DNA from 4 places in the Rahnella sp. BIGb0236 genome. Region 1 is predicted to be linked to each of the others. Evidence: predicted binding sites of a transcription regulator. Region 1 holds the regulator's gene; each other region holds the start of a gene.
The links. Region 1 encodes CRP, which controls carbon source genes, mostly activating them, when cyclic AMP is high. Its sites were predicted from a motif close to ATGTGANNNNNNTCACAT; they were not measured.

Region 1 (7,948 bases):
CAGCATGCATAACAGCGTGGTGCCTTCCGGCAGCTCCAGTTTTAACAATCCTGAGGCAATCAGTAATCCGGCCAGCGTGCCCAGCGCACGGTGCTGGATCCGCACGCGCGTGGCGTTATAGCCGTTCTGACTGACCAGCATGATGGTCAGCAAAATCCAGTACGGTTTGGGCAGATTGAAAAACAGACCGAGGCTGCTGCCAATCGCCAGAATAATGCCCAGACGGGCGGCGTTACGCAGGGCGACGGATTTGAACGAGAGATAACTTTTCAGCGCGGGCCAGAAGGGCAGACGCGGCTGCGTGTTCATCAGGTCACGTTTGTACAACGGGCGCTGTGTGCGTAACAGACGGGCAATGCGGCTGAAATGGTAATAACAAAACTGACCGACCGGATTGTCCGGCGTGCGCGCGGCGATTTTCTCCAGCGCCGCCAGTTCATTCGCCATCGTAAAACGCCCGGATAACCGGTGATAAAGAATGTCGTCGGCGATCACCCGCAGCCGCGCAGAAATCACCTGCGCGTTGCGGCGGATCACCGCCTCGGCATGGCTTTCTTCCACCAGCCTTTGCACTTCTTCCGGCTGATGCAGGCTGACGGTGATGTGCTCCTGCAAATCGAGCGCGACCTGAAAACGCTGAAACAGCCGCTTATGGTGATGATGATGCCCGTGCTGCGGCAGCATGTGCAGTTGCTGGTAGAGCAGGGCAATCAGGTCGATGACTTTCTGCTGGCGCGCCAGTAAGGGCGGCAGGGCGGTTTCGGGATCGGTGTGTTGGGTCAGCAGGCTGTATTTGGCTTCGAAATAATCCGCCAGTTGCAGATAAAGCTGGCTGAGGGTTTCGCGCATCGGCTGTTCTTTGGAGATACGAAACCATAACCAGTTAAACAATCCGTACCAGGCGGTGCCGGCGGCAAATAACACCGGTGCCTGCCACATCGGCCGGATCCCGGCCATGCTCAGCGTGAAGATGGTGGCGACCAGCGCACCGGGCAACAGACGCGCATGCAGCGGGCTGATTTCGCCGGTGACGCCGAGCAACAGGGCCAGAGACAGCATGATCAGCGGCAGGGGAATGTGCCAGTTTTCCAGCATCAGTTGCAGCAGAATGCTGCTCACAGCAAAGAGTGAACCGCCGATCATCAGGCGTTTAAAAAAGCGTTTGTGCGGGGTATCCAGACCGGCGACGTTACAACAGGCCGGACAGAGTGAAAAAAGCAGACCCATTTGCAGGTTGCCGAACAGCCAGCAAATGCCGACAGGCAGGCACAACACCAGCGTCTGGCGCAGCGCGTAATTTATTTCAGGATGGTAAAACAGTCTTCGCCATAGCGTCATGGGTAAAGCTTAGCCCATAAAAAAGGCGCGACAGTGTTCTGCCGCGCCGATTTTTGAGGGATTAACGTGTGCCGTAAACGACAATCGTTTTACCGTGTGCGGAGATCAGGCTCTGATCTTCCAGCATTTTGAGAATACGTCCGACTGTTTCACGTGAACAACCGACGATTTGGCCGATTTCCTGACGGGTGATCTTGATTTGCATCCCGTCCGGATGGGTCATTGCATCAGGCTGTTTAGCCAGATTAAGCAAGGTTTGAGCGATACGGCCTGTTACGTCGAGGAAGGCAAGGTTGCCGACTTTCTCTGACGTCACTTGCAGACGGTTAGCCATCTGCGCGGAAAGACGCATCAGAATATCCGGGTTTACCTGAATCAGCTGGCGGAATTTTTTATACGAAATTTCAGCCACTTCGCAGGCAGTTTTAGCACGTACCCAGGCACTGCGTTCCTGACCTTCTTCGAAGAGTCCCAGCTCGCCGATGAAGTCACCTTGGTTCAGGTAGGACAGTATCATCTCTTTGCCTTCTTCATCTTTAATCAGGACGGCAACCGACCCTTTCACGATGTAGTACAGCGTTTCGGCTTTTTCACCCTGGTGAATCAGCGTACTTTTAGACGGATACTTATGTATATGACAGTGAGACAGGAACCATTCAAGAGTCGGGTCTGTTTGTGGCTTGCCGAGAACCATTTGCTATTATCCTCTGTTGTTATCGCTGCCCAAAATCACAGGGCTCAGAGTTCCCTGTACGGCACTTCAACGTAAAAAGCGCCCTTTCAGCATATAACTCCCCAGAAATGCTGCAAGCGGGTGTCGGAGTGCAACAGCCTGTTTATTGCTGTTATCACCGTGGGTTCTGTTCTTAAACCGCGAAAACCGTCACCGCAATTCACTGGAAAGTATGTTTCGGCTTTGTTTGTAGCACAGGTTTGTGATGCTGTCTTCTGTTGTCTCGCTTCAGCATGATGGCGATCGGGTTACGTTGCCAGATTTTAGGTGAAAGGGTACTCTGAGAGCGGATATCGACAAGTTTATTCACCGGGAGAATAGTTCATGCACGCACGTGTTAAATGGGTTGAAGGGCTGACATTTTTAGGTGAGTCAGCGTCAGGGCATCAGATTTCAATGGATGGCAACGCGGGCGATAAAGCCCCCAGCCCGATGGAAATGCTGCTGATGTCTGCGGGCGGTTGCAGCGCGATCGATGTGGTGTCAATTTTGCAAAAAGGTCGCAACGACGTGCGCGATTGTGAAGTGAAACTGACCTCGCAGCGCCGCGAAGAAGCACCGCGTTTATTCACGCACATCAATCTGCATTTCATCGTCACCGGTAAAGATCTCACCGATAAGATTGTCGAGCGTGCGGTCAGCCTGTCTGCCGAAAAGTACTGCTCCGTGTCCCTGATGCTGGGTAAAGCGGCCACCATCACCCACAGCTTTGAAGTGATCAGCGTCGAATAAGTTACGACCAGTCATGCGCGTGGCACTGGCTGCGCAATAAATCCAAAAATCGCCGCGCGGCAAACGTCAGCGGCGATTTTTGCGAGTAAAGCACACAGTATTCTGCCTGCGGCAGGGTATCGATATTGAGCACACTCAACCTTTCTTCCAGCCCAAACGGCGCTTTCATCGCCCGCGCCACAATGGTCAGATAATCAGACTGCAACACCATATTTAGCCCGCACACCACCGAATCTGTATGCACCGGCATTTCCGCTGCCGGCTGATGAAATCCTCCCATCGATATCCTGATTTGCTGGTAATACCCCATATCCGTTTCGGGCAACAGCCAGCGCGCATCCTGTAATTCCGCCAGAGTTGTGGCGTCTGCCAGCGGATGTCCACGCCGGGCGATAACGCAGAAAGGGGCGCTGAACAGCGGCTCACGCACCAGATCTTCCAGCGGAAATCCCGGTCCGGCGGTGCCGACCGCGAAATCCAGTTTCCCTTCGCGCAGTGCAGGTAACAACGTGGAAAGTTGCCCCTCTTTGATCAGCAGTTTGGACTGCGGAAACTGCGTCTTAAATTCTCCTGCCAGTCCGGGAAAAACCGTCAGCGCCAGCAGCGATGAAAATCCAATGGCGACGGAGCCCTGCGAATATTGTTCGATCTGGCGAATTTCATCGGCGGCGCGCTCAAGTTCTTCGAGGATAAATTGCATACGCTGCGCAAATGCACGCCCCGTTTCGGTCAGCGTCATCCCCTGATTACCACGCACAATCAACTGCGTATCGAGCGTTTGTTCCAGTTCACGCAATGTTCTGCTGACCGCCGGTTGTGACTGATTCAACGCCCGCGCCGCGCCGCGAATACTGCCGCTGCGGATAACCTGCTGGAAAACCTTCAGTTGCTGTAATTTCGGCAAATAGCGCATCACGATCCCTATCAGTAAAAAGCATCACCCGCCCAAAAATTGCATCTTATGGTCAGGCTGTAAAGCTGATAGCGTCAGGATTGAGAAAAATAATATGTTGTTATTCAGTTGATTACGTGACGCATGTCGCATTTTACGATTCATCCGGCAGTGAGAAAATCTGACGTGGTGATAACAAAAAGGGATATCCGCTATGAAAAGTCGTTCCCTGATGATCTTCCTGCTATTTGTCGGTTACGCCGTGGTGTATATCGATAAAACAGTGATGGGCTTTGCGCTGCTGCCCATCGAGCGCGAATTTAATCTGCAACCTGAACAGCTGGGGTATATCACCGGCATTTTCTTCCTGGCCTATTCGCTGTTTCAGATCCCCGCGGGCTGGCTGAATGACCGGTTCGGCTACAAAAAAGTGCTCGGCATGTCGCTGTTCTTGCTGGGCGGCTTCGCGCTGTGTTTCGGAACGCTGGGCCTCAGCCTGGGATTACTGGTCACGTTCCGGTTTCTCTCCGGCGTCGGCCATTCCGGCTATCCTGCGTCCTGCGCCAAAGCGGTAGTGTCTAATTTCGCAGTTGAGAAGCGAACCTTTGCGCAGTCGATTTTGCTGTCTTCCGCCGGACTGGCGATGACTGCCGGACCGCTGATTGCGGTTTACAGCCTGGATCATCTTGGCTGGCGCGGATCGTTCTCCATTCTCGGATTGCTGGCTTTTGCCATCGCCGTAACGATTGTGATTTTTGTGCCCAATCCGCCGGAAGCGCAAGCCCGTACCGGCGCGAAAACCGGTTATCGGGACTTACTGAAAAACCCGATTGTCCTGCTGCTGTTTGTCTCAATTTTCTGCATCAACATTCCGTCTTACGGCCTGATGGCGTGGTTGCCGAAATATCTGGTCCAGCAGCGCGGTATGTCACTCGACGTATCCGGCATGGTGGTCGCGACAGGCGGGCTGGGTATTTGGATTTCTTCACTGGCAACCGGCTGGCTGGTCGGACGCTATATGCAGGGCAAAGAGCCGAAAGTGATTTTCTGCTGCGCACTGCTCAGTGCGCTGTGCATCTGGCTGGTCTTTACGTCGGCATCGGCGGTTACGGCCGGGTTGTTCCTGTTCCTCGGCTACGTTTTCCTGATGGCGTCCTTTGTGACCGTCTTTACGCTGCCGATGAAACGCCTGCCTTCTGACGTCATGGGCGCGGCGATGGGGATCATTAATACCGGCGGAACTCTCGGCGGATTTGTGGCGCCGATTGCGATGGGATATCTCATCACCGCCAGCCACGGTTACCTTTCTACGTTTGTATTTCTGGCGCTGGCGATGGTGGTGGCCGGTCTGGCTATCCTGCCGCTGGCAATAAAACCTCGTGCGCCAATGCGCGATGTGGCTTAACTGAGGAGAAGAGTGATGACTTTTAATTTCGAAGCAATGCTGGCTGAAGTCAAAGCGGACGTGCTGCGCTGGCGCAGACATATTCATGCCCATCCTGAACTCTCTTTTCAGGAGCATAAAACGGCGGCGTACATTACTCAACAGCTGGAAAGTTTCGGCGGTCTGACCCTGACACATCTGACGCCCAACAGCGTGATTGCCGATCTGAAAGGGGCGCATCCGGGGCCGGTATATGCGCTGCGGGCGGATATCGATGCCCTGCCGATTCAGGAAGAGAACGATGAACCTTTCTGCTCAACGGTCCCCGGCGTGATGCACGCCTGTGGTCATGATGCTCACACCGCAATGTTGCTGGGTGCGGCAAAAGTGCTGACCCAATGTCAGTCTGAGTTGCATGGTTCTGTGCGGTTTATCTTCCAGCATGCTGAAGAAGTGCCACCGGGCGGGGCACAGGAACTGGTGGATTTAGGTGTGCTGGATGGCGTTGAGAAAATCTTCGGCCTGCACGTGATGCCTAATTCTCCGACCGGTGAAGTGGGGCTGAAAGAGGGCGTGTTCTGCGCGTCCACAGATAACTTCGACATCACCATTACCGGCAAAGGCGGCCACGGTTCTATGCCGCATTTGTGTATCGATCCGGTGGTGATCGGCGCGGAAGTTGTCACCGCACTGCAAAACGTTGTGGCGCGCCGTATTGATCCGCTTCAGGTGCCGGTGCTGACTATCGCAACCTTCCAGACGGGCGAAAGTTATAACGTGATCCCGGAGCGGGTGAAGCTCGCCGGAACGCTGCGGACGCATCACAGCAACGTGCGCGAACAGGTGCCGCAGGTGATGGAGCAGATCATTTCGGGGATCACGGCAGCGCATGGCGCGACATACGGACTGCGCTGGACACGCGGCTATGTGAACGGCGACAACCATCCTGAGGCCTGTGCGATTGCGCGTCAGGTGATTGAAAAAACGCTGGGCCCGCAGGCGCTGCGCGAAGTGACTCAGCCGCTGTTTGGCGGAGAGGATTTCTCTTCCTACCAGCAAAAAGTGCCGGGGTGTTTTCTGTTTATTGGCAGCGGGAATGAAAAAATTGGCGCGACTTATGGCGTGCATAATCCGCGTTTTCGTCTCGATGAAGAGGCGTTACAGACGGGCGTCGCGCTGCATGTCGGGTTTATCCGTCAGTTGCTGATGAACGACGCCTGAGTCCGTTACTCGATCTTTTTGCCTTCCATCAGGCGCTGCACCAGCGGCGCCATAATCAGCTCCATCGCCAGCCCCATTTTTCCGCCCGGCACCACCAGCGTTTTGATGTGCGAGATAAACGAACCCTGCAACATCGCCAGCAGATACGGGAAATCAATGTCATCCAGCCCCTGGAAGTGGATCACCACAAAGCTTTCATCCAGTGAAGGAATGGCTTTAGCGGCAAACGGGTTGGAGGTATCGATAGTCGGTACGCGCTGGAAGTTGATGTGCGTGCGCGAGAACTGCGGCGTGATGTAACTGATGTAGTCATCCATCGAACGCACCACGGAATCCATTACCGCTTCGCGGGAATGTCCGCGCTCGCCGGTATCGCGCAACAGTTTCTGGATCCATTCAAGGTTAACGATGGGCACCACGCCGACCAGTAAATCAACCTGTGCGGCAACGTCAATTTTGTCTGCGACAACGCCGCCGTGCAGCCCTTCGTAGAACAAAATGTCAGTCGGTTCCGGCAGCGCCTGCCACGGCGTAAAGGTGCCCGGCACCTGATTGTAGGGAACCGCTTCGTCATAAGTATGCAGATACTTGCGCGAGCGGCCGGTGCCGTTCTGGCCATATTCGATAAAGCTTTTTTCCAGCAGACCAAAGTCGTTGGCTTCCGGCCCGAAATAGCTGATGTGACGTCCGAGGTCACGGGCTTTGCGGATTGCCGCATCCATTTCAGGGCGGGTGAAATGGTGAAAGCTGTCGCCTTCCAGCTCAGCGGCACGCAGGCCAAGCTGCTGAAATATTTTACGAAATGCCAGGCTGGTGGTGGTGGTGCCTGCTCCGCTGGAGCCGGTAACTGCTATAACAGGATGTTTTGCTGACATAGTCGGGCTTACTCCTTAAACGTCACGCCATATTGCCCTTCAGGTCATTCAGGGCAGGCGGAAACAAAGCGCATAATTAATCCCATTGTTACCATAATTATTCGCAGAGGGACAGGCTGTCCAAATCCATTTTATGATCGTGTTTACCAGTCCTGCGGGGTTTCTTCCTGTCCGGCGCGGAACTGACCGCGCGGCATAATGTTCAGCGTTTCATGCAGTTCTGACCAGACCAGCACGATCTCGCCACTTTTCAGCTGACGTTTTACGTCATCGACTTTTTGCTCCAGCGATCGTTCCTGCTCGCCGTAATCGGTGCCTTCGCGCAATACGAAGGATTCCACCACGCTGGTGAGCAGTTCGGCGTCCAGTTCCTGCCAGGGAATAATCACAATAGGGTTTCCTTTGTCTTTTTCTCTAAATGCGGGGCGATCCAGGCCGGAATGCGTTGTTCCAGCCACATCTGCGGATGACGCAAACTGCCGGACACAAAGCCGACATGTCCGCCGTGTTCGGTGAGCTGATATTCGACGCAAGCTGGCAAATCCTCTGCTTTCGGGATCACTTCCGGCGTCATAAACGGATCGTCTTTGGCGTGGATAATCAGCAACGGCGTTCTGATCTGCGCCAGCAGCGGCAAGGCGCTGCACCGGCGGTAATAATCCAGCGCATCGGCAAAACCGTGAGCTTTCGAGGTAATGGCGTCGTCGAAATCACGAATGCGGCGCATGGCTTTCAGTTGCGCCAGCGTGACGGGCAAGGTGCCCGGATATTTC
Region 2 (7,948 bases), on a different contig from region 1:
AGCAGTTGTTCCGGCGTGACGGCCGGATAGCCCTGCGCATCGTCAGGAATGGTATGTACCGCAGGAATCGGGATCAGCGGGCCGAGGAAGCGGGGTTCGCGTTTGAGCAGGTACAAATCGGTCAGCGCACCCAGACGGGCGAAGATCTCGCGGCTGCGCACGCTGAGCATATTTTTCGGGGAAGGGACGGCGAAACATTGCGCCTGAATCCCCATATGCAGCGCGATAAACAACGCCCGCTCACAGTGGAAACGCTGGGTGATGATGATGAAATCGTTGGTGTCGAAAACTTTGCGGGTTCTGACGATGGAATCGAGCGTGCGGAATCCGGCGTAGTCGAGCACGATATCGCTGGCGGGGATACCGGCGGCAATCAGGTCGCGGCGCATGGTGCTTGGCTCGTTATAACTTTGCTGCGCGTTGTCGCCACTCAGCAGCAGGTATTTCACCTTACCGCTGTTGTAGGCATTGATCGCACCCTGAATGCGGTACAGGTAATACTGGTTGATCACGCCGGTGCGGTAATACTTCGCGGTGCCGAGCACCACGCCGACCTGACGGTGTGGCAGGGTCTGCACCTCATCATAAATGTAAGGCTGGGTGCGTATGCTTATCCACTGATCAAGCCCAATAGCGACCGCCAGCATCAGAATAATGATGCCGAAAACGCCAGCGATGAGTCGCTTAATCATAGGTATCCCTGTTATGACCAGATGGAAATCGGATCCAAGGCTACTTTACCTCTCCGGGCTTCGCAATACGTTGGCGTCCGCATCCACCGGCTTCGCGGGTTTTTTCAGCACTTTTCAGCGAATTACTTTTGAATCTGCGCGACGCGCTGCAATTTGAGTGAAAAAAAAGACCAATGCACAAGGCATTGGTCCCGATCAGTGTCTGACTGTTTTTCCGGCGATTATCAGAAAGACGTGCGCTTATAGCTGCGGTATTGCGGTGCCCAGAAGTTGTGCTCAATCGCTTTCGACAGCGAGTCTTCTGATGTCACCATGGCGACACCCTGCAACTGCGCGGCTTTACCGACGGCCATCGCGATGCATTTGGACACGCCCTGTATGTCGTCCACATCCGGCAACAATGAACCTTTACCTTCCGTCGCCAGCGGGGAACATTCTGCCAGCGTCCGGCTCGCGGCCATCAGCATACCGTCGGTCACGCGTGTCGCACCGGAGGCAATCACCCCCAGCCCGATACCCGGGAAGATGAAGGAGTTATTGCACTGTGCGATAGGGTACAGCGTGCCTTTGTGGCTGACCGGTGCAAACGGGCTGCCGGTGGCCACCAGCGCCGCGCCATCCGTCCAGTTAAGGATATCGGCAGGTGTCGCTTCCACGCGGGATGTCGGGTTGCTCAGCGGCATCACCACCGGACGCGCACAGTGTTTGTGCATCTCGCGGATGATTTCTTCGGTGAACAGGCCTGGCTGGCCGGAAACACCGATCAGCACGGTCGGTTTGGCGTTACGCACCACATCCAGCAGGGAAACGCTGTCGCTTTCCATTCCCCAGCTTGCCAGTGCGCTGCTTTTCTGCACCAGTTTGCTCTGGAAATCCAGCAGGTTAGGCAGTTTGTCGGTCAGCAGACCAAAACGATCCACCATAAAGACTTTGGCGCGGGCTTCTTCTTCGCTCAGACCTTCAGACTTCATCTGCGCCACGATCTGTTCGGCGATACCACAACCGGCAGAACCCGCACCGAGGAAGGCGACGGTCTGATCACTCAGCTTGCCACCGGCGGCTTTGCTGGCGGCAATCAGGCTGCCCAGCGCCACGGACGCGGTGCCCTGAATATCATCGTTAAAGCAGCACAGCTCATCACGGTAACGTTCGAGGATCGGCATGGCGTTCTTCTGCGCGAAATCTTCAAATTGCAACAGCACATTCGGCCAGCGGATTTTCACTGCCTGAATAAACTGATCGACGAAGGCTTCGTATTCTTCGCCGGTGATGCGCGGATGACGCCAGCCCATGTACAGCGGGTCATTCAGTAATTGCGGATTGTTGGTACCGGCATCCAGCACCACCGGCAGGGTATACGCCGGGCTGATGCCGCCACAGGCGGTATACAGCGAAAGTTTACCAATCGGGATCCCCATGCCGCCGATGCCCTGATCGCCCAGGCCGAGGATGCGTTCGCCGTCGGTCACCACCACCACTTTGACGTGTTGTTTGGTGGCGTTTTGCAGCATGTCATCGATATGAGCGCGGTTCGGGTAGGAGATAAACAGGCCACGGGCGCGGCGATAAATATCAGAAAAGTGTTCACAGGCTTCGCCGACGGTCGGCGTATAAATCACCGGCATCATTTCGCTGAGATGGCTGTCCAGCAGACGGTAAAACAGCGTTTCGTTGGTATCCTGAATGTTTCTCAGATAGACGTGTTTATCGATGTCGTTTTTGAAATTTTGAAACTGGCGGTAGGCGCGGTCGGCCTGCTCTTCAATGGTTTCCACCGCTTCCGGCAGTAAACCGTGAAGGTTAAAGTTGCTGCGCTCTTCTTCAGTAAAAGCACTGCCTTTGTTCAGTAACGGAAACTCTAACAGAATCGGACCAGCATGCGGGATGTACAGGGGACGTTTACTTTCGTATTCAAGTTCCATCGTTTTACTCTTCCGGTTTTCAGAATGTGTTTTTTATATTTCGGCGCGTTGAAGGGTAACAGAGAGGAAATAAGGATTTCAAATGACAAACGTAATGACAATGTTATGTAACTAAAGACTCCGGAAACGAAGTCTTTAGTGTTAACCCGCTCACGTTTTCAGCAGGTCAGCGTGGTGATATCTTCACAGCCCAGCGCGTTTAAGGTGGCGCGTGTGGCATCGTTTTGGGTGATCAGCGCATCCGTTTGCTCGACCAGCACGGCGCGGCGAACGTTCAGGCAATCTTCCCCGGACATGTTCAGCAGAATTAACGCTGCCTGGAGCGGAGGCAGGCTCGGGTTAAACGCCGCGTTTTCCGCGTAACGGCCAGCAAACTGTTTGCCGTTGGATGTTTCCAGCGCCACACCGCTGTGAGATTTGCTGTAAGGCGCATGGCTCTGGTTGCAGGCATCCAGCGCCAGCAGGGCCAGCGGGTCCGCGTTTTCCAGTGTGTAGCCGTGGTCTACTTTGTCCATCAGCAGGGTGGTGATGTCCAGATCCTTCGGGCCGAAGGAGTGGGGCAGGTAATCGCCCAGCGTAGCCACGTCACGATCGGGCAGATGGATATCCAGCGCGGTGCCGCTGGTCAGTTCATTCATAAACTGACGACAATGTCCGCACGGGGTGTAATTCACGGTGATGGAAGCCAGACGGGTTTCCCCGCGCAGCCAGGCGTGAGTCACGGCGGACTGTTCGGCATGAACGGTTTGCTGCATCGGCGCACCGGCGAATTCCATATTGGCACCGAAATACAGGTTGCCGGAAATTCCGCGTGCTACTGCACCGACGTTGAAATGAGAAATTGGCGTAACGGAACAGGCCGCAGCCAGAGGCAACAGGGCAAATGCCAGCGCGTCATCGTCCAGCCCGGTCGCCTGTTTTACCTGCGCAACGTCAGCCGCGGTGAGCATTGCCGGGAAGTCATCATGACGCAGAAACGGCTCAAGCGCGGAGGATAAATTTTCAGGGAGTGCCGCAAAGGCGGTGTGAAAACGTGCGTGCATAAACATTCGATCTCGCAGTGATTACGGTTGAACAGTGTAAAAGTCATTACATGAACGTAGTGTGACGAATGTCACTTTTTCGATGTAATAAGTTCTGCTTCGTTGCATATTTGGGAGATGTCACGCATAAACGCCGCCTTTTCAGACGGCTGTCAAAAAAGGATGACGCGGAATCAGTGAGCCGGGAACCACTTGTCATTGATCTTCTGAAACTCGCCGTTGGCTTTGATCCCTTCCAGTGCCGCATTCAGCCTGGACAGCAGTGCCGTATTATCAGGACGTACTGCCATGCCGACGCCGGTACCAAAGTATTGCGGATCTTTAATCACTTCGCCCACTTCACCGAGATTCGGGTTGGATTTCAGCCAGCCATTCAGCACGGCGGTGTCACCTAACAGCCCGTCCAGACGACCACTTTTCAGATCCAGAATCGCGTTCTGGTAGCTGTCGTAGCCGACGGTGGTGATTTCAGGATGCTTTTCCATCAGGTATTTCTGATGCGTGGTGCCGTTTTCCAGACCAACACGTTTCCCTTTCAGATCCGCAACCGACGAGAATTTGCCTTTCGGCCCGATGATCATCGCGGTATTGGCGTAGTAAGGCTGGGTGAATGTCACCTGTTTGCTGCGCTCTTCGGTGATATCCATTCCGGAAATAATCACGTCGAAACGACGGAATTTCAGTGCCGGGATCAGGCCGTCAAACGGCTGGTTGGTGAAGGTACAGGTTTCCTGCATCTGCTTGCATAAGGCGTTCGCCAGATCGACATCAAAACCAATAATCTGGTTATCAGCACCGATGGATTCAAACGGCGGATAAGTGGCGGAAGTGCCGAAACGGATGGTATCTGCGGCGGTGGCAGCAAACGCAGTGGCAGACAAGAGAGCGGCGAGGATAAGCTTTTTCATGCAATACATTCCTGTTCAAAAAATGACATTCCCTTCGCGATTCAGTTTACTGATTTCATTGATGTAATCGGGTAACTGGCAGGAAGTGAAACCTGTCGGTTAAGTTGCCATTAAATGAATTTGTATGCAATAAATTTGATTAAAAAATTAATAGGGTGAATGCGGAGGTTTTTCACCGGCATAAAAAAAGGGACGATTTCTCGTCCCTTCAGTTTCGACTCTGAGAATCAGTTGCGGCGTTCAAACGCCAGCGCACGACGTTCTATCAGACGCATCATCAGGGTCAGCAAGCCGTTCACGCACAGATACACCAGACCGGCCGCGCCGAACACCATGACGTCATAGGTACGGCCATACATCAGCTGGCTGTGACCCATCACGTCCATCAACGTAATGGTGTACGCCAGCGAAGTACTTTTGAACACCAGCACCACTTCGTTGGAATACGACGACAGCGCGCGTTTAAAGGCATACGGCAGCAAAATGCGCAGGGTTTGCGGTTTCGACATGCCGAGCGCGTTACACGACTGCCACTGGCCGGATGGGATCGCGCGCACCGCACCGGTAAACAGCTGCGTGGTATAGGCCGCGCTGTTCAGTGCCAGCGCAAACATCGCGCAAAGCCACGGCTGAGACAACACTTCCCATAACCACGGAATTTCACGGATCGACGGAAACTGACCCGGACCGTAGTAAATCAGGAAGATTTGGACCAGCAACGGCGTGCCGGTAAACAGCGTGATATAACCTTTGACGATCTGGCTGGCCACCGGCACTTTCAGCGTGAGGATCACGGTGAAAATCATCGCCAGCAGCAGCGCGACAATCAGCGCCGCCACGGTCAGTGTCAGGCTGGTGTGCAATCCTTTCAGGACTTCAGGTAAATATTCCCACATCAGGAAGCACTCCGTTCAAAGCGGGTAGTACGCAGTTCGATGCGTTTAATCACGAACTGGCTGAACAGGGTGACAAGCAGATAAATAGCCGCCGCAATCACATACCAGGTAAAGGGTTCCTGCGTACGGGTGGCGATACTTTTGGTTTGCAGCATCAGGTCATTCACACTGATCAGCGACACCAGCGCGGTGTCTTTCAGCAGCACCAGCCACTGATTACTCAGACCCGGTAATGCATGACGCCACATCTGCGGCATGATCAGACGGAAGAAAATCGCCGACTTTTTCATGCCCAGTACCTGACCGGATTCCCATTGGCCTTGCGGCACGGCTTTCAGTGCGCCGCGCAAGGTCTGCGATGCGTAAGCCGAATACAGCAGGGAAAGGGCGATCACACCACACACAAACGGGCTGACTTCGAAGTTCTCAATCGGCAGTTTGATCGGGATGGCGAACAGGCCGAGGTTGATGCTGAAGCCATCGGCCAGCACCATCAGCAGCTGTGAGGAACCGAAATAGATGAACAGCACCACCAGAATTTCCGGCAGACCGCGCAGCACGGTGACCCACGCGGTACCCAGCCAGCTAAGCGGCTTCCACGGCGCGGATTCCCAGACAGCGAAAATCATCGCCAGCACCAGGCCGAGGATCAGCGCACAAACGGCAAGGCCGACGGTCATCCCGGCGGCGCTTGCTAAAGGTTGGAATTCAGTCATTGATAGGCAAACTTATTGCTGGAACCATTTTGAATACAGCGTCTTGTAAGTGCCGTCAGCTTTCACTTTTGCCAGCGCATCATTCAGTTTAGTCAGCAATTCAGTGTTGTTCTGACGAACAGCAACACCCAGACCGGTACCGAAATACGTCGGGTCAGTGACTTTATCGCCGACAGCGGCCAGATTTTTGTTCTGTTTCAGCCATTCGTTCACCACAGCGGTGTCACCGAAGACCGCGTCCAGACGACCATTTTTCAGATCCAGCACGGCGTTCTGATAGCTGTCATACGGCACGGCAGTGATTTCAGGGTGCTTATCCATCAGGTATTTCTGATGGGTGGTGCCGTTCTGCATACCGACGCGTTTGCCTTTCAGCGCCGCAACGTCAGTGAACTGACCGGAATGGGCGATGAAAATAGCGGAGTTGTCGTAGTACGGGTTGGTGAAAGCGACTTGCTTGAGACGTTCCGGCGTGATGTCCATACCGGAAATCACCGCGTCAAAACGACGGAATTTCAGGCTTGGGATCAGGCTGTCAAACGCCTGGTTGGTGAAGGTACAGGTGGCCTGCATCTCTTTACACATGGCGTTCGCCAGATCGACGTCGAAGCCCTGGATCTTGTTGCTGGAGTCGACAAACTCAAACGGAGGATAAGACGCTTCCATCGCGAAACGGATGGTATCAGCCGCGCTGGCTGACAAACTGACGGTGGCCAGAACCGCGGCAATTACTAATTTTTTCATCGCAAACTCCGTAGAAACATCAATCAATGTATTGATAAGAATACAGTTTAGTGGGAAAGGTAGCTGGCAAACTCTTTGGTTTGCGGCTGAGCGAAAATGGAGGCATCGCCTTGCTCAACAATGCGGCCATTTTCCATGTACACCACGCGGCTGGCGGTTTTACGCGCCACTTCCACTTCGTGGGTCACGATAACCTGTGTAATCCCGGTACCCGCCAGTTCGCGGATAATACTGACGATCTGGGCAGTGATTTCCGGGTCAAGCGCGGCGGTCGGTTCATCAAACAGCAGAACCTGAGGCTCCATCATCAGCGCACGGGCAATCGCCACACGCTGTTGCTGACCACCGGAAAGGTGTAAAGGAAAGCGATCGGCGTAATCGGTCAGGCGCAGACGGGTCAGCAGTTTCTGGGCACGTTGCATCGCGACATCTTTGGTCAGTCCCAGAACACGGATCGGGGCTTCCAGTAAGTTGTCGAGTACGGTGCGGTGCGGCCACAGGTTGTATTGCTGGAATACCATGCCGACGTTCTGACGCAGTTCGCGAACGGCTTTTTCATCCGGCTTGCGGGTGAAATCGAAGGTGTTACCGGCGATATGCAATGTGCCTGAACGCGGCATTTCCAGCAGGTTCAGAACACGTAACAGGGAGCTTTTGCCTGCACCACTTGGCCCGAGTAAAACCAAAGTTTCACCGGCAGGGCAGTCGAGCTGGATGTCAAAAAGCGCCTGATGCACGCCGTAGAAGCAGTTGATGCTATTAAGTTGAATACTCATGCGCAAATAGTGAATAGCCATTGATGCCGCAGATGGTAACTTCCACAGCATAGTTATGCAACGATCGCGGCTTAAAAATTATGTGTTGCCGCAGGAATGCCAAAGTGTAGCACAACATATTGTTAACTAACTGTGACGGGGGTGTTGGTCAATGGCGTTATTCATCATTGACCAACATTTTCGTGTGGGGTTTTTAGAAAGCTGAACGGGTTACTGGTTTTCTAAAACCTGACGCAGCGTGCCGCTGGAAG
Region 3 (7,948 bases), on a different contig from region 1:
AAATTGCCCGCTGGTACAGGGTTTCAATGTCCATGATTTTCATCCCCGCCTCTTCCAGCCGCTGACGGATTTCCGGACGTGCCGGATTCACGGCGATGCCGTGGTCGGTCACCAGCACGTCGATGCTTTCCCCCGGCGTCACGCGGGTTGTGACACGACGCACCACCGTCGGGATCCGGCTGCGCAGTAACGGCGCGACCACGATGGTCAGGTTGGCGGCGCTGGCAACGTCGCAATGTCCGCCGGAGGCGCCACGCATTACGCCGTCGGAGCCGGTGATCACGTTGACGTTAAAACCGGTGTCGATTTCCAGTGCGCTCAGGATAACGATATCCAGCTGATCACAACTCGCCGCTTTCGCGCCCGGATTGGCGTACACATTGGTGGAAATCTCGATGTGCCGCGGGTTACGGCTGAGCGAGGCCGCCGCTTGCCCGTCGAAACATTGCGTATCCAGCAGGGTGTCGATCAGACCTTTTTCATGCAAATCCACCAGACTGCCGGTGATGCCGCCGAGGGCAAAACGGGCGGTGATCTGGTTGCGTTCCATTTTTTCTTCCATGAAACGGGTACAGGCCGTCGCCGCCGCGCCGGAACCGGTCTGCATCGAAAAGCCCGGTTTGAAATAGCCTGAGTATTCGATGACTTCCGCTGCCGTACGGGCAATCATCAGCTCGCGCGGATTACTGGTGACACGCGCCGCGCCGACGCTGATTTTTGCCGGATCGCCGACCTGATCGACTTTTACGATGTAATCCACCTGATCCTGCACCAGACTGGCGGGCATGTTAGGGAAGGGCACCAGTTCTTCCGTCAGCAGCACCACGGTGTTGGCAAACTGTGCATCAACCATCGCGTAACCCAGCGAACCACAACAGGATTTACCGTGCGTGCCGTTGGCGTTGCCGAATTCATCGCTGCACGGCACGCCGAGAAACGCGACATCAATGTTCAGTTCGCCGTCCTGCAGCAACTTGACCCGTCCGCCGTGGGAGTGAATTTGTACCGGTTCTTCCATCAGCCCGTGCGAGATGGCATCGGCCAGTTTGCCGCGCATGCCGGAGGTATAAATACGGGTGATGACGCCATGGCGGATATGTTCGATCAGCGCCTCGTTGCAGGTCATCAGCGAGCTGGACGCCAGCGTGAGATTTTTAAAGCCAAGGTTCGCCAGTGTCGCCACGACGTGATTGATCACCTGATCGCCTTCGCGAAAAGCGTGATGGAAGGAAATGGTCATGCCGTCTTTCAGGCCGCTGCGGGCAATCGCCTGTTCCAGCGAATCACACAATTTACGGTGCAGACGGGCATCCGGATCGGAAAGATAAGGCGTCGTGCGGTGGGCGCCGTCAAACGGCACAAGGTGCCGGAGTTGCGGATAATGGCTGTGCAAAGTTTCAGTTAAATGACTCATGATAAAGATCTTCCTGTGCAAAATTGAGGGCTAGCGGCGCACGCCTGACGCGCTGGCGCGTTCAAGTACCACCTGTGCATGATTGATGATCGGGCCATCGATCATCTTGCCGTTCAGCGAAATCACGCCCAGACCGTTACGCTCACCTTCTTCAGCGGCAGCAATCACGCGGTGCGCGTAATCCACCTCTTCCTGTGTTGGCGCATAAGCGTTATGCAGCAGCTCAATCTGGCGCGGGTTGATCAGGGATTTGCCGTTGAAGCCCATTTTGCGGATCAGCTCGACTTCCCGCAGGAAACCGGCCTCGTCGTTGATGTCGGAATAAACCACATCGAAGGCATCGATACCGGCAGCGCGGGCGGCATGCAGCACGGCACAGCGGGCATAAAACAGCTCGGTGCCGTCGCCGCGCTCAGTTTGCATGTCCATCACGTAGTCGAAAGCCGCCAGCGCGATGCCGATCAGACGCGGTGAACAGCGGGCGATCGCCACGGCGTTAATCACGCCAATGGCCGATTCGATCGCCGCCATGATTTTGGTCGAACCGGGTTCACGACCGCAGTCTTTCTCGATGCGTTCGATATGTGCTTCCAGTTCAAAAATATCGTCCGGCGTATCGGTTTTGGGTAAGCGCACCACATCCACCCCGGCACGTACCACAGCCTCCAGATCTTTAAGGCCAAAGGGGGTGCTGAGCTGGTTGATGCGGACAACGGTTTCGATATCGCGATACATCGGATGCTGAAGGGCATGGAAAACCAGAATGCGTGCGGTGTCTTTTTCACGCAGCGAAACGGCATCTTCCAGATCGAACATGATGGAGTCCGGACGATAAATAAACGCAGTGGACAACATGGCGGCGCTGGCTCCCGGCAGGAACAGCATGCTGCGGCGCAGTTTTTTCATCGTAACGTCTCCCAGTTAATCTCTTCAGCCTGTGCCGCGCGCAGCACCGCACTTTGTACCCTGGCGCGGATCACACAATCGAGCGCGCCTTTATCTTCGATAATCAGTAAGCCTTCGGTCACGCCGAGGGCGGCGAGTGTCTCGCTGACCACGCTTCGGATCTGATCACCAAACTGTTTGATGACTTCGCTGTTGATCACCACATTCAGCTCACTGGCCGGGGCGATTTTGACCAGCAAATCGCTGGATTCAACCGTGCCTGCCAGCGCCTCCTTCACAATTTTCATTGGTTTTTCCTGCTGTTAACAAAGTGAGGGTGAAATAATACGTTCGTCGCCGTGTGCGGTTTCAGCGGGTGCACTGGCGAAATAATGTTGTTCGAGATGCGCATAGGTACCGGGCGGAACGATGTCGCGGATCCGTGCCAGTTGCTGTGTTTTGAGTAATGCACGCACCTCAGAGGCGGAAATGGCCCTGCCGCTGGCGTGACGTTTTCGCGGTAACTCGGTCACACTCAGGGGCGGCGACGCCGAGCGGGAAGGGGTTTCCAGCCAGTCATGCATATCGCAGTTGTACTGATGCGTGACCGGGCAGAAAGGCTCGCTGCCGACAAAACGATGGGTAATCCCCAGCGCCGGGGCGATGTACTGACGGAAAATCAGCAGATCCATCACGCTCCAGGCCTGATTGACCAGTCCGGCGTCCTTGAGGAAATAACCGGGGAAAGTCGCGCGGGAAATCAGATATTCCGAACCGGCATGCACCGTCACATTGGGAAGGTCTGCGACCCCCTGACGCACCATCTCCAGCCGTTCCTGAAACGGGAAATACGACACGTCTTCACTGACCACAAACACATGCAGCCAGTCGCAGGTCGCCGCCGCCTGTTCAGCCAGATAACGGTGACCAAGCGTAAACGGATTGGCATTCATCACTACCGCGCCGATACGCTGGCCGCGGTGATAATGGCGTTGCAACCCACGGCAATAATGGCTGATGCCTACCGGCGTGTTTTCCATCAGCACCGCCACCTGATCCCACTGCACCAGCGGATAAAACCCGCAGCCGCGAAAACGCTCAAGATTGGCGGGGCGGGTGTAGAGAAACAGATGGAAATGTCCGCCGGAGACCGCCAGATTTTCCACTTCGCCGAGCAGTCTGGCGCTGAGATTTTCACCGCGCCAGTCGGCGGCGACGGCCACACATTTGATGGTGTTGCTCACCAGTCCGGCGCATCCGACCAGCTGGTGGCCTGAACAGGCCACCACAAACTGCTCAATATCGTCATCCATGCCCAGCTGACTTTGTTGCAGCAGGGCGCGGATATCCTCCAGCATGCCTTGCGGCGGCTGGCTGACAGAGATGACGTGAAAGTCGGGCGTATTACGACTGAACATAAGCCGGGCTCAGCTGACGGTCGGTGGCAATCTTCATGTCTGCGGCGACAATCACATTGCTCAGATGGCCGATCTTTTCGATTTCCACTTCGATGCGGTCGCCGGGCTTCATAAACAGCGGTGGCACGCGTTTTTTCCCCACGCCCCCCGGAGAGCCGGTGATGATCACGTCACCGGCATGCAGCGTGGTAAAGGTGCTGATGTATTCAATCAGTTCAGCGACTTTGTGGATCATGCTGCGGGTGTTGTCTTCCTGCACCATGTTGCCGTTAAGCCACGTACGGATCGCCAGCGAGTGCGGATCCGGGATTTCATCGGCGGTGGTCATCCACGGCCCGAATGCGCCGGTCTGACGCCAGTTTTTACCGGCGGTAAACCAGGTGTGCTGCCAGTCACGGGCGGAACCGTCCATGTAGCAACTGTATCCGGCGACATGCGACAGGGCATCTTCGCGTGAGATATTTTCCCCGGCCGAACCGATGATCACCGCCAGTTCCCCCTCGTAATCAAACTCCACAGACCGGCTCGGTTTGATGACGGGAGAACCGTGGCCGGTTTGCGAGTCGGCAAAGCGCACGAACAAGGTTGGTGCCGGATTATGCTGGTCAAACTCTTTGCGTTTTTCGGCATAGTTCATGCCGACGCAGAGGATTTTTTCCGGATTCTGAATCACCGGCAGAAACGTCAGATCACTGAAATCGAGATCGACGGGCAGGGTAGCCAGTTCCTGAGCATGTGCCAGCCCGTTCCCCGCCAGCAGGGCTTTCAGATCCGGGTAAAGCTGTCCGAGATGACGACCCAGGTCGATCATGCCGTGCTCCGTTGCGATACCGTAGGACTTGCGCCCCTTATAGAGATAACTTGCCAGTTTCATAAAAATGTCCTGAATTTTAAAAAGGGTTGAACACGGCGTCAGGCAAGGAAGTTGCCGAGAACCAGCAGTGCAACCGAGACGTTGATCGCACCGCCGATACGGGTGGCGATCTGGGCAAACGGCATCAGCGACATACGGTTGCCCGCCGTCAGAATCGCCACGTCACCGGTTCCGCCCTGACCGCTCTGGCAGCAGGAGACGATGGCGACATCAATCGGGTGCATGCCGATTTTCTTACCGACGAAGAAGCCGGTGGCCACCAGCGCGCCGACGGTGCTGACAATGACCAGCAGATTAGAAAGGGTGAACGCGGCAACCAGTTCATTCCACGGGGTGATAGCCACACCGACGGCGAACAGGATCGGGTAGGTCACTGAGGTCTGGAAGAATTTGTAAACCACCTGAGAACCTTCGAGCAGGCGCGGAGAAACGCCATGCGCCAGTTTCAGGGCGACAGCCGCGAACAACATGCCGACCGGTGCAGGCAGGCCAATCAGTTTGTGCAACAGCATGCCGACCATGTACAGCAGCACGGCCAGCAGCGCACCGGCAGCGATGGTGGTGACATCGGTTTTACCGCCGGTACCGCTCAGCTTGCTGCTGTCTGCGGTGGCGTTTTTGGAGGACGGCATCAGCTGGCCTTCACCGGTCAGGTGCGGATAGCGTTTACCGAGTTGATTCAGTGAGCCTGAGATCACGATAGCCGTCAGACCGCCCAGCATCACAATAGGCAGAATGCGACCCAGTGCCACGCCCTGATCCATATGCAGTAATGTCGCATAGCCGATGGACAACGGAATGGCCCCTTCGCCTACGCCGCCCGCCATGATAGGCAGGATCAGGAAGAAGAAAATCTGGAAGGGTTCCATGCCCAGCGCCAGACCCACGCCCATCCCGGTTAACATGCCGATCACTTCACCGCACAGCATCGGGAAGAAGATGCGCATGAAGCCCTGAATCAGCACCTTGCGATCCATACTCATGATGCTGCCGACGATAATGCAGCAGATGTACAGATACAGAATGTTGGTGCTTTTATAGAACTTGGTGGTGGACTCGACCACTACATCGGGCAGCAGGCCGTAATAGACCAGCGCGGAAGGAATGAAAGTGGCGCAAATCGCCGCCGCCCCCATTTTGCCGATGAACGGCAGACGCTTGCCGAACTCGCCGCAGGCGAAGCCGAAGAACGCCAGCGTGGCGACCATCACCACGATATCGCTGGGCAGTTTGCCGTCGAGACAGTCAATGGCAATCAGCAATCCCGCCATGGCAAACAGCGGTAACGGAATAATGCCAATTTTCCAGGTATCGAGAATGTGCCACCATTTTTCTTTTAATGAGAGCTGTTTTGCGGAGGAAGAGGCCGCGGGAACAGAATAGGTGTCGTCGGTTGTACTCATGATGAATCCCCTGTGTCAATTTGTGCAGGGAGTGTAAGAGAGATAATTGCCGCTATTATGTGAGGTGCCGCAAATTAGAAACGGTATTTTAAAGGAGTGAAAGGTTTTAATGGTTTTAATTGATTTCAGACGTCGGCGTGAAATTATTTTACCGTGGTTTTTATGGTGTTATTTGTAATTATAATATTACTGTTAATTTATGGTGAAAAAGCTGTTGTGGATTTTGTTGTGCCTGCGAAATCGCTTGCTGTGCCTGCGATTGTTCTGCGGCACATCTCGCAACTTTCAGTGTTCCTTCTGACGGAAATACTGCCGGATGATAAAGTGCACACAGGGTTTATTAATATCACTGCCTAATAATGAGTGTTCAGATGCGTTTCCGGCCTTCTTTTCAGATAAAGCTTTTTCTTTATCTCATGGTGTTATTTATGGCGCTGTTTTCCATTGTGGGGGTTTATTACTATCAGGATATTCAGCGGCAGTTATATGAAGATATGGGAATTCGTGCAAAAGTTCAGGCGGAAGAAATTGCACTTATTCCCTCTTTAATCTCGGCAGTGGAAAATAAGGATATTACGGAAATTAATAGTTTGATGAGGAATATCTCTGCCCGCAGCGACGCCAGTTATATGGTCATTGGTGACGGCAAGGCAATGCATCTGTTTCATTCCATTTATGCCGACCGGGTCGGTACCACGCTGGTCGGCGGTGATAACGAAGAAGTGCTGGCGGGTAAAAGCACGACTACCATCCGGCTGGGCGGTATCGGGCTGTCGCTGCGCAGTAAAGCGCCGATCCGTAATGCTGAAGGTCAGGTGATCGGCATCGTGTCTGTCGGTTATCTCACCAGCCACATTAATAATCTGACGCTTGAGAAAGTGATCAGCATTCTGCTGGCGGCCGCCATGCTGTTACTGGCGCTGTTCACCTTCTCATGGTTTTTTTCGCGCTCAATCAAAAAACAGATGTTCTCGCTGGAGCCACGCGAAATCGGCCTGCTGGTGAGACAGCAAAAAGCCCTGATGGAATCGATCTACGAAGGGGTGATCGCCATTGACGATCAGTTTCGTGTTGCGGTGATCAATCAGGCGGCTAAAAAATTGCTCGGTCTGGATGCACCATCCCGTGAACTGCGCGGCCTGCCACTTCAGCAGGTCATCGCACCGGTCAGTTTCTTTGACCCGCAGGTGATGCTGGAAAAAGACATCCACGATGAGATCTGCCTGTTCAACAGCCTGACGGTGATCGCCAGCCGTGTACGGATTATGTTGGAAAATGAGCTGCAGGGCTGGGTGATTACCTTCCGCGATTGCAGCGACATTGACCGGCTCAGTATTCAGCTCAGTCAGGTGCAGCGTTATGCCGATAACCTGCGCGTCATGCGCCATGAGCAACTTAACTGGACGGCGACGCTGGCGGGGTTGCTGCACATGGGACGCTATGACGAGGCGATCCGCTACATCGAAGCGCAGTCAGAAGGGGCGCAGGAGTTACTGGATTTCGTCTCGGCACGCTTTTGCTCGCCAAGGCTGTGCGGACTGTTGCTCGGTAAATACGCCCGTGCGCGGGAAAAAGGCGTTGAACTGGCTTTTGACCCGGCCTGTGAGTTAACCCGGTTGCCTGTAGCACTCAGTGAAACCGAGCTGATGTCGATTATCGGCAACCTGCTGGATAACGCCATCGAAGCCACATTGTTGCGGGGTCATGATGCGGGGCCGGTTGAGGTCTATATCGCTTCCGGCGCGAGTGAGCTGGTGATTGAAGTCGCTGACCATGGCATCGGAATCGCACAGGAGCGGCGGGAACAGATTTTCACGCTGGGCGTGACCTCCAAGTCGCAGGGCGATCACGGGCTGGGGCTGCATCTGGTGGCCAGCTATGTCAGCCACGCGGGTGGCTTTATTGAAGTTTCGGATAACCCGCCGACCGGCGCGGTGTTTTCGGTCTTTATCCC
Region 4 (7,948 bases), on a different contig from region 1:
GCACCGGGCGGCGTGCACGGTATCTTCTCGTCGCTGACCGGCGCTGGCATTGTGTTTGCGTATCTCGGTTTCCGTCAGGCGGTGGATTTCGCCAGCGAGGCGAAAAACCCGCAGCGCAATATCCCGATCGCCATCATGCTGGCCATTGGCATCAGCTTCGTGATCTACATTCTGTTGCAGTTCGCCTTTATGGGCGCAGTGCCCGCCGACATCCTCAGCGCACATGGCTGGGTCGGGCTGAAAACGATCTTCCAGTCGCCGTATGCCGATCTGGCGCGCAGTCTGGGCATTACGTGGCTGATTAACCTGATCCTGATCGACGCCGTCATTTCTCCGGCAGGGACCGGGAATATCTATCTCGCCGGGGCTTCCCGCGTGCTGTTTGCCTGGGCGAAGAACGGCCATCTGTTCTCGATTTTCGCCAAAGTCGATCCGAAATCCGGCGTACCGCGCGGCGCACTCTGGCTGTCGCTGATTCTGGCCATTGCCTGGACGCTGCCGTCTGAATTTCAGGTCTGGGGCGGGCTGATCGGTGCAGTGACGTCCGCGACCGTGTTCACCTATATGCCCGGTCCGGTCAACGCCGGTGTTATGCGCTCACGGTTACCAAATCTGCCACGTCCGTTCCGGTTGCCGGTGTTTGGCCTGCTCAGCCCGCTGGCGTTTGTCGCCAGTACCCTGCTGATTTACTGGAGCGGCTGGTCGGTGAACGAATTGCTGATCCCGATCCTGGTCATTGCGTGGGTGGCGTACGTTTTGTTCGGCAAGAAAGATCAGCATTTCAAACGTGATGTGCAGAGCGCGTGGTGGTTGCTGGCTTATTACATCGCGATTTTCATTCTCTCTTACTTCGGCACCTACGGCGGAACGGGTGCGATTTCCAGCCCGCTGGACATGGTGCTGGTCGTGGTCGTGACGCTGGTTTGCTATTATTGGGGCGTGGCTTCCGGGCATGAAAAACTGGAAATCCCGCAGGATGACGAGGAAGACGACACACCGGTCAGCCCGCGCCGCGAGACCCGTGTCGCATAGTTGATGTAATGAAATTGTCGTACGTTCACATTGCGTTTCTTTGTCAGTAGACTGCGGGTTTTACTCCGCCATTCTCTGACAAAGGAACACGCAATGTCGACGCGCGAAAAGATGAATAAGGGTGAGCTGTATACGGACATGGGCGAAGGATTGCCGGAGGAACGCTGTGCCGGAAAAGAGCGGGTGTATGATTTCAATCTCACGCGCCCTTCTGAAGAGGCAAAGCGCCTGCAATTGCTCAAAAGTATTATGGGCAGTCTGGGGGAGTCCTGCTGGATAGAGCCGCCGCTGCGTGTCGCCTACGGCACGCATATTCATATCGGCAACCACTTTTACGCCAACTTCAATCTCACGGTGGTGGATGACGCCACCGTGACCATTGGCGATAACGTGATGTTCGCACCGAACGTCACCCTCGCCACTGCCGGACATCCCATCGATCCTGACATCCGCATCACCGGTCAGCAATTCTCGCTGCCTATCGTCATTGAAGATAATGTCTGGCTGGGCACCGGCGTGATAGTCAATCCGGGGGTGACGATTGGGCGTAACAGCGTGATTGGAGCTGGCAGTGTGGTGACCAAATCCATTCCCCCGGATGTGGTCGCGGCAGGTGTACCCTGCCGCGTATTACGTCCGATCACCGCCAGCGACCGTGAGGCTTTCCTGAAATAGCCGCCGGTCAGGCAAGGAACGCATGCTGATAACGGTGCAGCATCTCGGTCAGACGCCTCACCGGCTCAGTGACTTTCAGCGGTGCGTCGTACTCCACCAGTTTTTCCTGATATTCGCCCAGCTCTTTCAGTAAACGCTGATAGTAATAGGTGCGTTTGCCTTCGCCTGAGGACGACACCACATGATCGGCGGTGTTACGGATTTTTTTGTGGAACGCTGACAGCTCGTCATTCACCGGCACTTCGGCCAGCTTCATACGCTGATGGGCGATAATCAGCATCAGCGCCAGACGGTATTTGCCGATGTCATTCGGGAACATCACCAGCAACTGGTTCAGCTGATGGTACAGCGCCGGAAGATGGTTTTCCCGACGACGGTACGCTTTGGTGGTCAGCGCCGACACCGCACTGCTCATGAAGCGGTTAAGCAGCGTACGACCGGTTTTCTCGCGGGATTTATCGCGAATAATCAGCAACACCGCCATGGCGATTACCGTACCAATCGCCTGCCCCAGCGCGTTGTCGAGAAACGACGTCACGTTAAACACCATCGGGTTGCTGAGCACCAGAATGTTGATGGTGCCCGCCAGCAGGCCAAGCATGCCGAGGCGGCGCTTGGTGACTTCGATACCGATAAAGAAGGTGAAAATCCCCAGCATCAGACACAGCAAAAACAGGCTTTGCTGCGTCGCGGGCATGATCAGCATAAACATCATCGAGCCGACCGGGATCGCCAGCAACATGCCGACGATAAAGTCCATCGCCATGCCTTTCGGGTTCGGCGTACGCATCGCCAGCGAGGTCACGACGGCGATGATAATCACGCAGCCGCTGGCCGACGTCCAGCCGGTCCACAACCACATCAGGCAGCCGATGGCGGTCGCCGTAAAGGTCCGCAGGCCGTTGACCAGCGCATGATGGCGTTCCGCAGAAACTGGACGCACCACCACTTCACCGTCGAGCACACCGCTTTCAACATTGTTAATGCTGCTGTTGGTATGGATGCCTTTCATCAGCAACAGCGCACGGGTACCGGCGCCGGTCCACGCGCTGAGGGTCATCAGCACGTTGTCGCTGTGCGTGCCGGTGATGATCTGACGCAACTGTTTCAGCCTGCGATGCACATCCGCCACGTTTTCAGCCGGTTCCGCAAACATCGCTTTCAGCTCAGGAGACAGCCGTTCCGGCGTGTTTTGCATGATCAGGTAGGTTTCGCACGCCTGAGTAATCATGCTCAGCGACGTGCTGTGCAGCGCTTTCAGACGACGGTTGACCCGCTGCCAGCGCGAGGATTCCATCATCAGGCTGCCACGCATGCCGTTCAACGCCGTGGTGCTTTTCACCAGATTATTCCACGACTTATCAATTTCTTCGCGGGTGCCGATATTCACGCAAATCCGCATCAGCGCAAACTGATCCAACATCAGCTGACTGACGGCGCGGTCGATATCTTTTTTGATGGAACGGGGAGAAAACAACAGGTCGGCGACAATGGCGCAGCAAATCCCGATGACGATTTCACTGCAACGTTCCACCGCAAACTGCGGTGTCTGTAGCGGCGCACTGGCGGAGGTCACCACAATAATCAGCGCGGTATAACCGGCCAGCCCCAGTGCATAGGAGTTCTCAACGCGCACCAGTGAAGACCACCAGGTGCAGACACCGGCCCAGATACAGCACAACAGCAACATCACTACCGGCGCGCGGGCGGTGGCGATAACAATCACCAGCGCCGCGATACAGCCGATAAAAGTGCCGATCACGCGCAGGAAACCACGGTGACGAATAGCCCCGGCAAAGGGTTCGCCACCCGCCACCAGCGCAGGGCCGGAGGTGACAATGGCGGCAGTCATGGCTGACCAGCGCGGGGTTTCGAGTTGCAAATAGAACCCGAGAACCAGCGCGCCGAGGATGGCGAATGTCAGCTTGCAGGCAAAACGGACGCGCGGGATAAGTACGCTATTCATTTTCCGGCCTTAACCAAACTCTCTCAGGCGATGCAGGAGGCGAAGGAACGGAGATCCTTCATCTTGTTTACGGTCATGCTGACCCGTGATAACCACGGTGGCCGTGGTGCCTGCCGGATACGGATGTTGCTGATCTTCATCGTCGAGCACGATTTTCACCGGCACACGCTGCGCCAGACGCACCCATTCCAGGTTACTGTCGATGGTCGCCAGACCGTTGGTCGCCGCAGAGGAAGAGCTGTTGGTCACTGCGGCCGCCACACTGTCGACCGTACCGTGCATGATGCGGTTGCTGCCCAGCGGCGTGATTTCCGCACGGTCACCTTTTTTCAGCCCCGGCAATTTGGTTTCTTCCAGATAAGCCAGAATGTAGAAAGAATTTTTCTTCACCAGCGCCACGGCGGTAGAGCCACGGTTGATGTAGTTGCCCGGATGCACGGTCAGGTTCGTCACCCAGCCATCGGCAGGCGCAACCACCACGGTACGTTCCAGATCCAGCACCGCCAGATCCCGCGCAGCCTGCGCTTTCGCCAGCTGATGTTGGGCGGTTTGCAGCACGTTATTGGCCTGGTCGATCTCTTCCTGTGACATGGCCTGCACGCCCAGTTTCACACGACGTCCGGCTTCGCGTTTTTTCTCGGCTGCCAGCGCCTGGTAATAGGCGACGTCAGCACTCGCTTCGTCCAGCGCCTGCTGGTAGCGCGGCTGGTCGATTTTGAACAACACCTGGCCTTTCTTCACCAGTTGGTTATCAATCACCGGCACATCGGTGATAAGACCGGTGACGTCGGGCGCGATAGACACGACATCTGCGGTAAATTTGGCATCACGGGTCCACGGAGATTCGGTATAGAACGCCCAGGCTTTGAAGATTGCGATGACAGCCAGCACGACAAGAATCAACGTTATTGCATAACGTATTATTTTTATGGAGAAATTTTTCACAACGCCCTCAGACGAACATGCAGGAGATCAGGTAAAAAAGACAGCAGTACAACGCTGTGTTGAACAACGCCGGGTGCCAGACAAAGTCGTAGATCCCGGTAGGTTGCAATACGCGCCGCAGCAGGAAAAACACCACCAGCGCCAGCAGTATTTCAAAAAACACCGGAGGAAACGACAATCCGAAAATCACCATTACCGGAAGCAAACTCATCAAAAATTCCTTACATTATTACGACGGACAAACCAGTATCGTCCCGCGCACGCATTATTCATTATTTTAGGCAACGGCACGCGACCCCGTTGAAAAATAAATTCAGCGGAAGTGAACGGTAAAACCATGGGGTTGCCAGGGAAGTGTGCGAAGGTAAGCAGTCAGTCAGGAATACTGAAACCTGAGGTTTATCACCCGGAAGGGTATATTAGCGTGCTTATTATCAAGTAATCAACGTTCTGTGATCTAAATCACTTTTAAGCCAGAGTTAACAATGGACCGATTAAAACGCATGTCGATCTTTGCTCAGGTGGTGGAAAGCGGCTCCTTCACCGCGGCCGCACGACGTCTCGACATGAGCGTTTCCGCCATCAGCCAGACTGTCTCAAAACTGGAAAATGATTTACAAATCAAATTATTAAACCGCAGCACCCGCAGTATCGGCCTGACCGAAGCCGGTAAGCTGTACTATCAGGGCTGCCGGAAAATGCTGCATGACGTGCGTGAAGTGCATGAACAATTGTATGCCTTCAACAACACCCCGACCGGTACATTACGCATCGGCAGCTCCTCCACAATGGCACAAAATGTTCTTGCTGCGATGACGGCGGAAATGCTCTCCGAATACCCCGGACTGACCGTCAATCTGGTCACCGGCATTCCGGCACCGGATTTGATCGCCGACGGGCTGGACGTGGTGATCCGCGTCGGTGCGTTGCAGGATTCCAGCCTGTTCTGCACCCGCTTAGGATCGATGCCGATGGTGGTGTGCGCGGCGCGCAGTTATCTGGCGCAACACGGTACCCCGGAAAAACCCGCCGATATGGTGAATTTCTCTTGGCTGGAATACAGCGTCCGCCCTGACAGCGAATTTGAGCTGATCGCCCCCGAAGGTATTTCGACACGCATTACGCCGCAGGGCCGTTTCGTCACCAACGATTCGCAGACCATGATCCGCTGGCTGAAAGCCGGGGTCGGTATCGCCTATGTGCCGCTGATGTGGGTGATTGAGGAGATCAATGCCGGTGAGGTGGAAATCCTGTTCAGGAGCTATCAGTCGGATCCCCGTCCGGTCTACGCGTTGTATACCGAAAAGGACAAGCTGCCGCTGAAAGTGCAGGTGTGCATTGATTATCTGACGGATTATTTCAAACGGGTAAGCAAGGTGTATCAGGGCTATAGGCAGGGCAAAAAAGTCACGCAATGGAATTAACCCTCCCCTTATCAAAGAGGAGGGAAAACACCGAAATCATCTTCTGTTACGCAGTACCGCCGACGGTCAGATTATCCAGTTTCAGGGTTGGCTGACCGACCCCGACCGGCAGGCTCTGGCCTTCTTTACCGCACACGCCGACGCCTTTATCGAGCGCCAGATCGTTACCGACCATGGAAATCTGCTGCATCGCTTCAATACCGGAGCCGATCAGCGTCGCGCCTTTCACCGGTTTAGTGATACGGCCTTTTTCGATCAGGTACGCTTCAGAGGTGGAGAACACGAATTTACCGGACGTGATATCCACCTGGCCGCCGCCGAAGTTTGGCGCATACAGGCCATACTCCACGCTGCTGATGATCTCTTCAGGCGTGGATTTGCCGCCGAGCATATAGGTGTTGGTCATACGCGGCATCGGCAGATGGGCATAGGATTCACGGCGGCCGTTGCCGGTCGGCGCAACACCCATCAGGCGCGCATTCAGTTTGTCCTGCATATAGCCTTTCAGCACGCCATTTTCGATCAGCATGTTGTACTGACCCGGCACACCTTCATCATCAATCGCCAGCGAACCGCGCAGATTCGGGATCGTACCGTCATCCACCACGGTGCAGAGTTCAGACGCCACCAGCTTGCCCATCTGACCGCTGAAGACCGAGGTGCCGCGACGGTTGAAGTCGCCTTCCAGACCGTGTCCGACCGCTTCGTGCAACAGCACGCCCGGCCAGCCCGCGCCCAGAACCACCGGCATGCCGCCCGCAGGCGCCGCCACTGCGGTCAGATTCAGTAATGCCATCCGCACCGCATCACGGGCAAAGGCTTCAGCACGGACTTCGCCGTTAACCGTTTCGAGGAAATAGTCATAACCGACACGACCGCCGCCGCCGCTTGAGCCACGCTCACGACGACCATCCTGCTCGACCAGCACGCTGACAGACAGACGCACCAGCGGACGGATATCCGCCGCCAGCGTCCCGTCGGTCGCCGCCACCAGCACGGTTTCATACACGCCGGTAATGCTGGCGCTGACTTCCTGCACGCGTTTATCTGCCGCACGGGCAATTTTGTCGACGCGGTGCAACAATTCGATTTTCGCTTCGCGGGGCAGGCTTTGCAGCGGATCCAGCGGAGAATAAAGAGATTTATAGGCAATTTCGCCCAGCGTATGCGCTTTGCCATTGCCCTGTTCACGGACAATGCTGCGGGCGGCTGTCGCGCTCTGGTTCAGGGCATTCAGGGTGATCTGGTCGGCGTAAGCAAAACCGGTCTTTTCGCCGCTTATCGCACGGACGCCCACGCCCTGATCGATATTGTAAGAACCATCTTTGATGATGCTGTCTTCGATCACCCAGGCTTCATGGAAACTGGACTGGAAAAAGAGATCGGCATAATCAAGACGACGTTCAGACAACTGGCCCAACACCGAAAACAGATCCTGATGACTCAGATTATTGGCAGTTAGTAACTGCTCACTGACTAAGGCCAGACTCATAGATGTTCACTCTCTTTTTAGACGACAATCCGGCGGGCTGACCGTGATAAAAACGGTCCGCCTGCCAGACAATCCATTGTGACAAGGTTATTTACAGCCTAACACAGCCCGCACGAGGTTTCCTGCCACCTTCGCAGCTGAGATTACTGTGCCACGGCGGCTTTCGGATGCTCCACGGGTTTGCGCAGAATTTCGTTGATGTGCGGATCCGCAATGGTGCCGCTGATCTGATAACGGATCAGCGAGATTTTATTCCACAGCGGCGCCAGCACTTTACTGGCGGCAAAGACGGCGACGCCGACCACCGGGTTAATGACGAAGGCGGTCGCCACGCCAACCGTGGCGGAAATTTCCGGTGCAATCACCGCTTCCAGATCCAGCTGCTGATTCACGAAGTTGACCTTGCCGGTGATG

Region 2: cdd (cytidine deaminase) is a predicted target of CRP. The motif match lies at 3,717-3,734, and genes of this name have one in related genera.
Region 3: EDF78_RS19200 (2-hydroxycarboxylate transporter family protein) is a predicted target of CRP. The motif match lies at 6,052-6,069, and genes of this name have one in related genera.
Region 4: aaeR (HTH-type transcriptional activator AaeR) is a predicted target of CRP. The motif match lies at 5,069-5,086, and genes of this name have one in related genera.

Annotation. Positions count from the first base shown of each region.
Region 1 is NZ_SOAO01000004.1:365,227-373,174, forward strand. It holds gene EDF78_RS11315 (YccS/YhfK family putative transporter) at 1-1,338, opposite strand, end outside; gene crp (cAMP-activated global transcriptional regulator CRP) at 1,400-2,032, opposite strand; gene EDF78_RS11325 (OsmC family protein) at 2,396-2,803, shown strand; gene EDF78_RS11330 (LysR substrate-binding domain-containing protein) at 2,805-3,716, opposite strand; gene EDF78_RS11335 (MFS transporter) at 3,910-5,100, shown strand; gene EDF78_RS11340 (amidohydrolase) at 5,116-6,300, shown strand; gene EDF78_RS11345 (phosphoribulokinase) at 6,306-7,175, opposite strand; gene EDF78_RS11350 (YheU family protein) at 7,319-7,564, opposite strand; gene EDF78_RS11355 (hydrolase) at 7,561-7,948, opposite strand, start outside.
Region 2 is NZ_SOAO01000013.1:140,786-148,733, reverse strand. It holds gene sanA (outer membrane permeability protein SanA) at 1-692, opposite strand, end outside; gene EDF78_RS21235 (NAD-dependent malic enzyme) at 917-2,614, opposite strand; gene cdd (cytidine deaminase) at 2,773-3,657, opposite strand; gene EDF78_RS21225 (arginine ABC transporter substrate-binding protein) at 3,831-4,565, opposite strand; gene artM (arginine ABC transporter permease ArtM) at 4,793-5,461, opposite strand; gene artQ (arginine ABC transporter permease ArtQ) at 5,461-6,177, opposite strand; gene artJ (arginine ABC transporter substrate-binding protein) at 6,190-6,921, opposite strand; gene artP (arginine ABC transporter ATP-binding protein ArtP) at 6,969-7,697, opposite strand; gene EDF78_RS21200 (lipoprotein) at 7,908-7,948, opposite strand, start outside.
Region 3 is NZ_SOAO01000011.1:28,680-36,627, forward strand. It holds gene citF (citrate lyase subunit alpha) at 1-1,414, opposite strand, end outside; gene citE (citrate (pro-3S)-lyase subunit beta) at 1,445-2,320, opposite strand; gene citD (citrate lyase acyl carrier protein) at 2,317-2,607, opposite strand; gene citC ([citrate (pro-3S)-lyase] ligase) at 2,623-3,717, opposite strand; gene EDF78_RS19195 (fumarylacetoacetate hydrolase family protein) at 3,704-4,591, opposite strand; gene EDF78_RS19200 (2-hydroxycarboxylate transporter family protein) at 4,630-5,994, opposite strand; gene EDF78_RS19205 (sensor histidine kinase) at 6,366-7,948, shown strand, end outside.
Region 4 is NZ_SOAO01000010.1:56,091-64,038, forward strand. It holds gene EDF78_RS18460 (APC family permease) at 1-1,032, shown strand, start outside; gene EDF78_RS18465 (maltose acetyltransferase domain-containing protein) at 1,126-1,707, shown strand; gene aaeB (p-hydroxybenzoic acid efflux pump subunit AaeB) at 1,715-3,673, opposite strand; gene aaeA (p-hydroxybenzoic acid efflux pump subunit AaeA) at 3,683-4,618, opposite strand; gene aaeX (p-hydroxybenzoic acid efflux pump operon protein AaeX) at 4,626-4,829, opposite strand; gene aaeR (HTH-type transcriptional activator AaeR) at 5,104-6,042, shown strand; gene tldD (metalloprotease TldD) at 6,089-7,534, opposite strand; gene yhdP (AsmA2 domain-containing protein YhdP) at 7,678-7,948, opposite strand, start outside.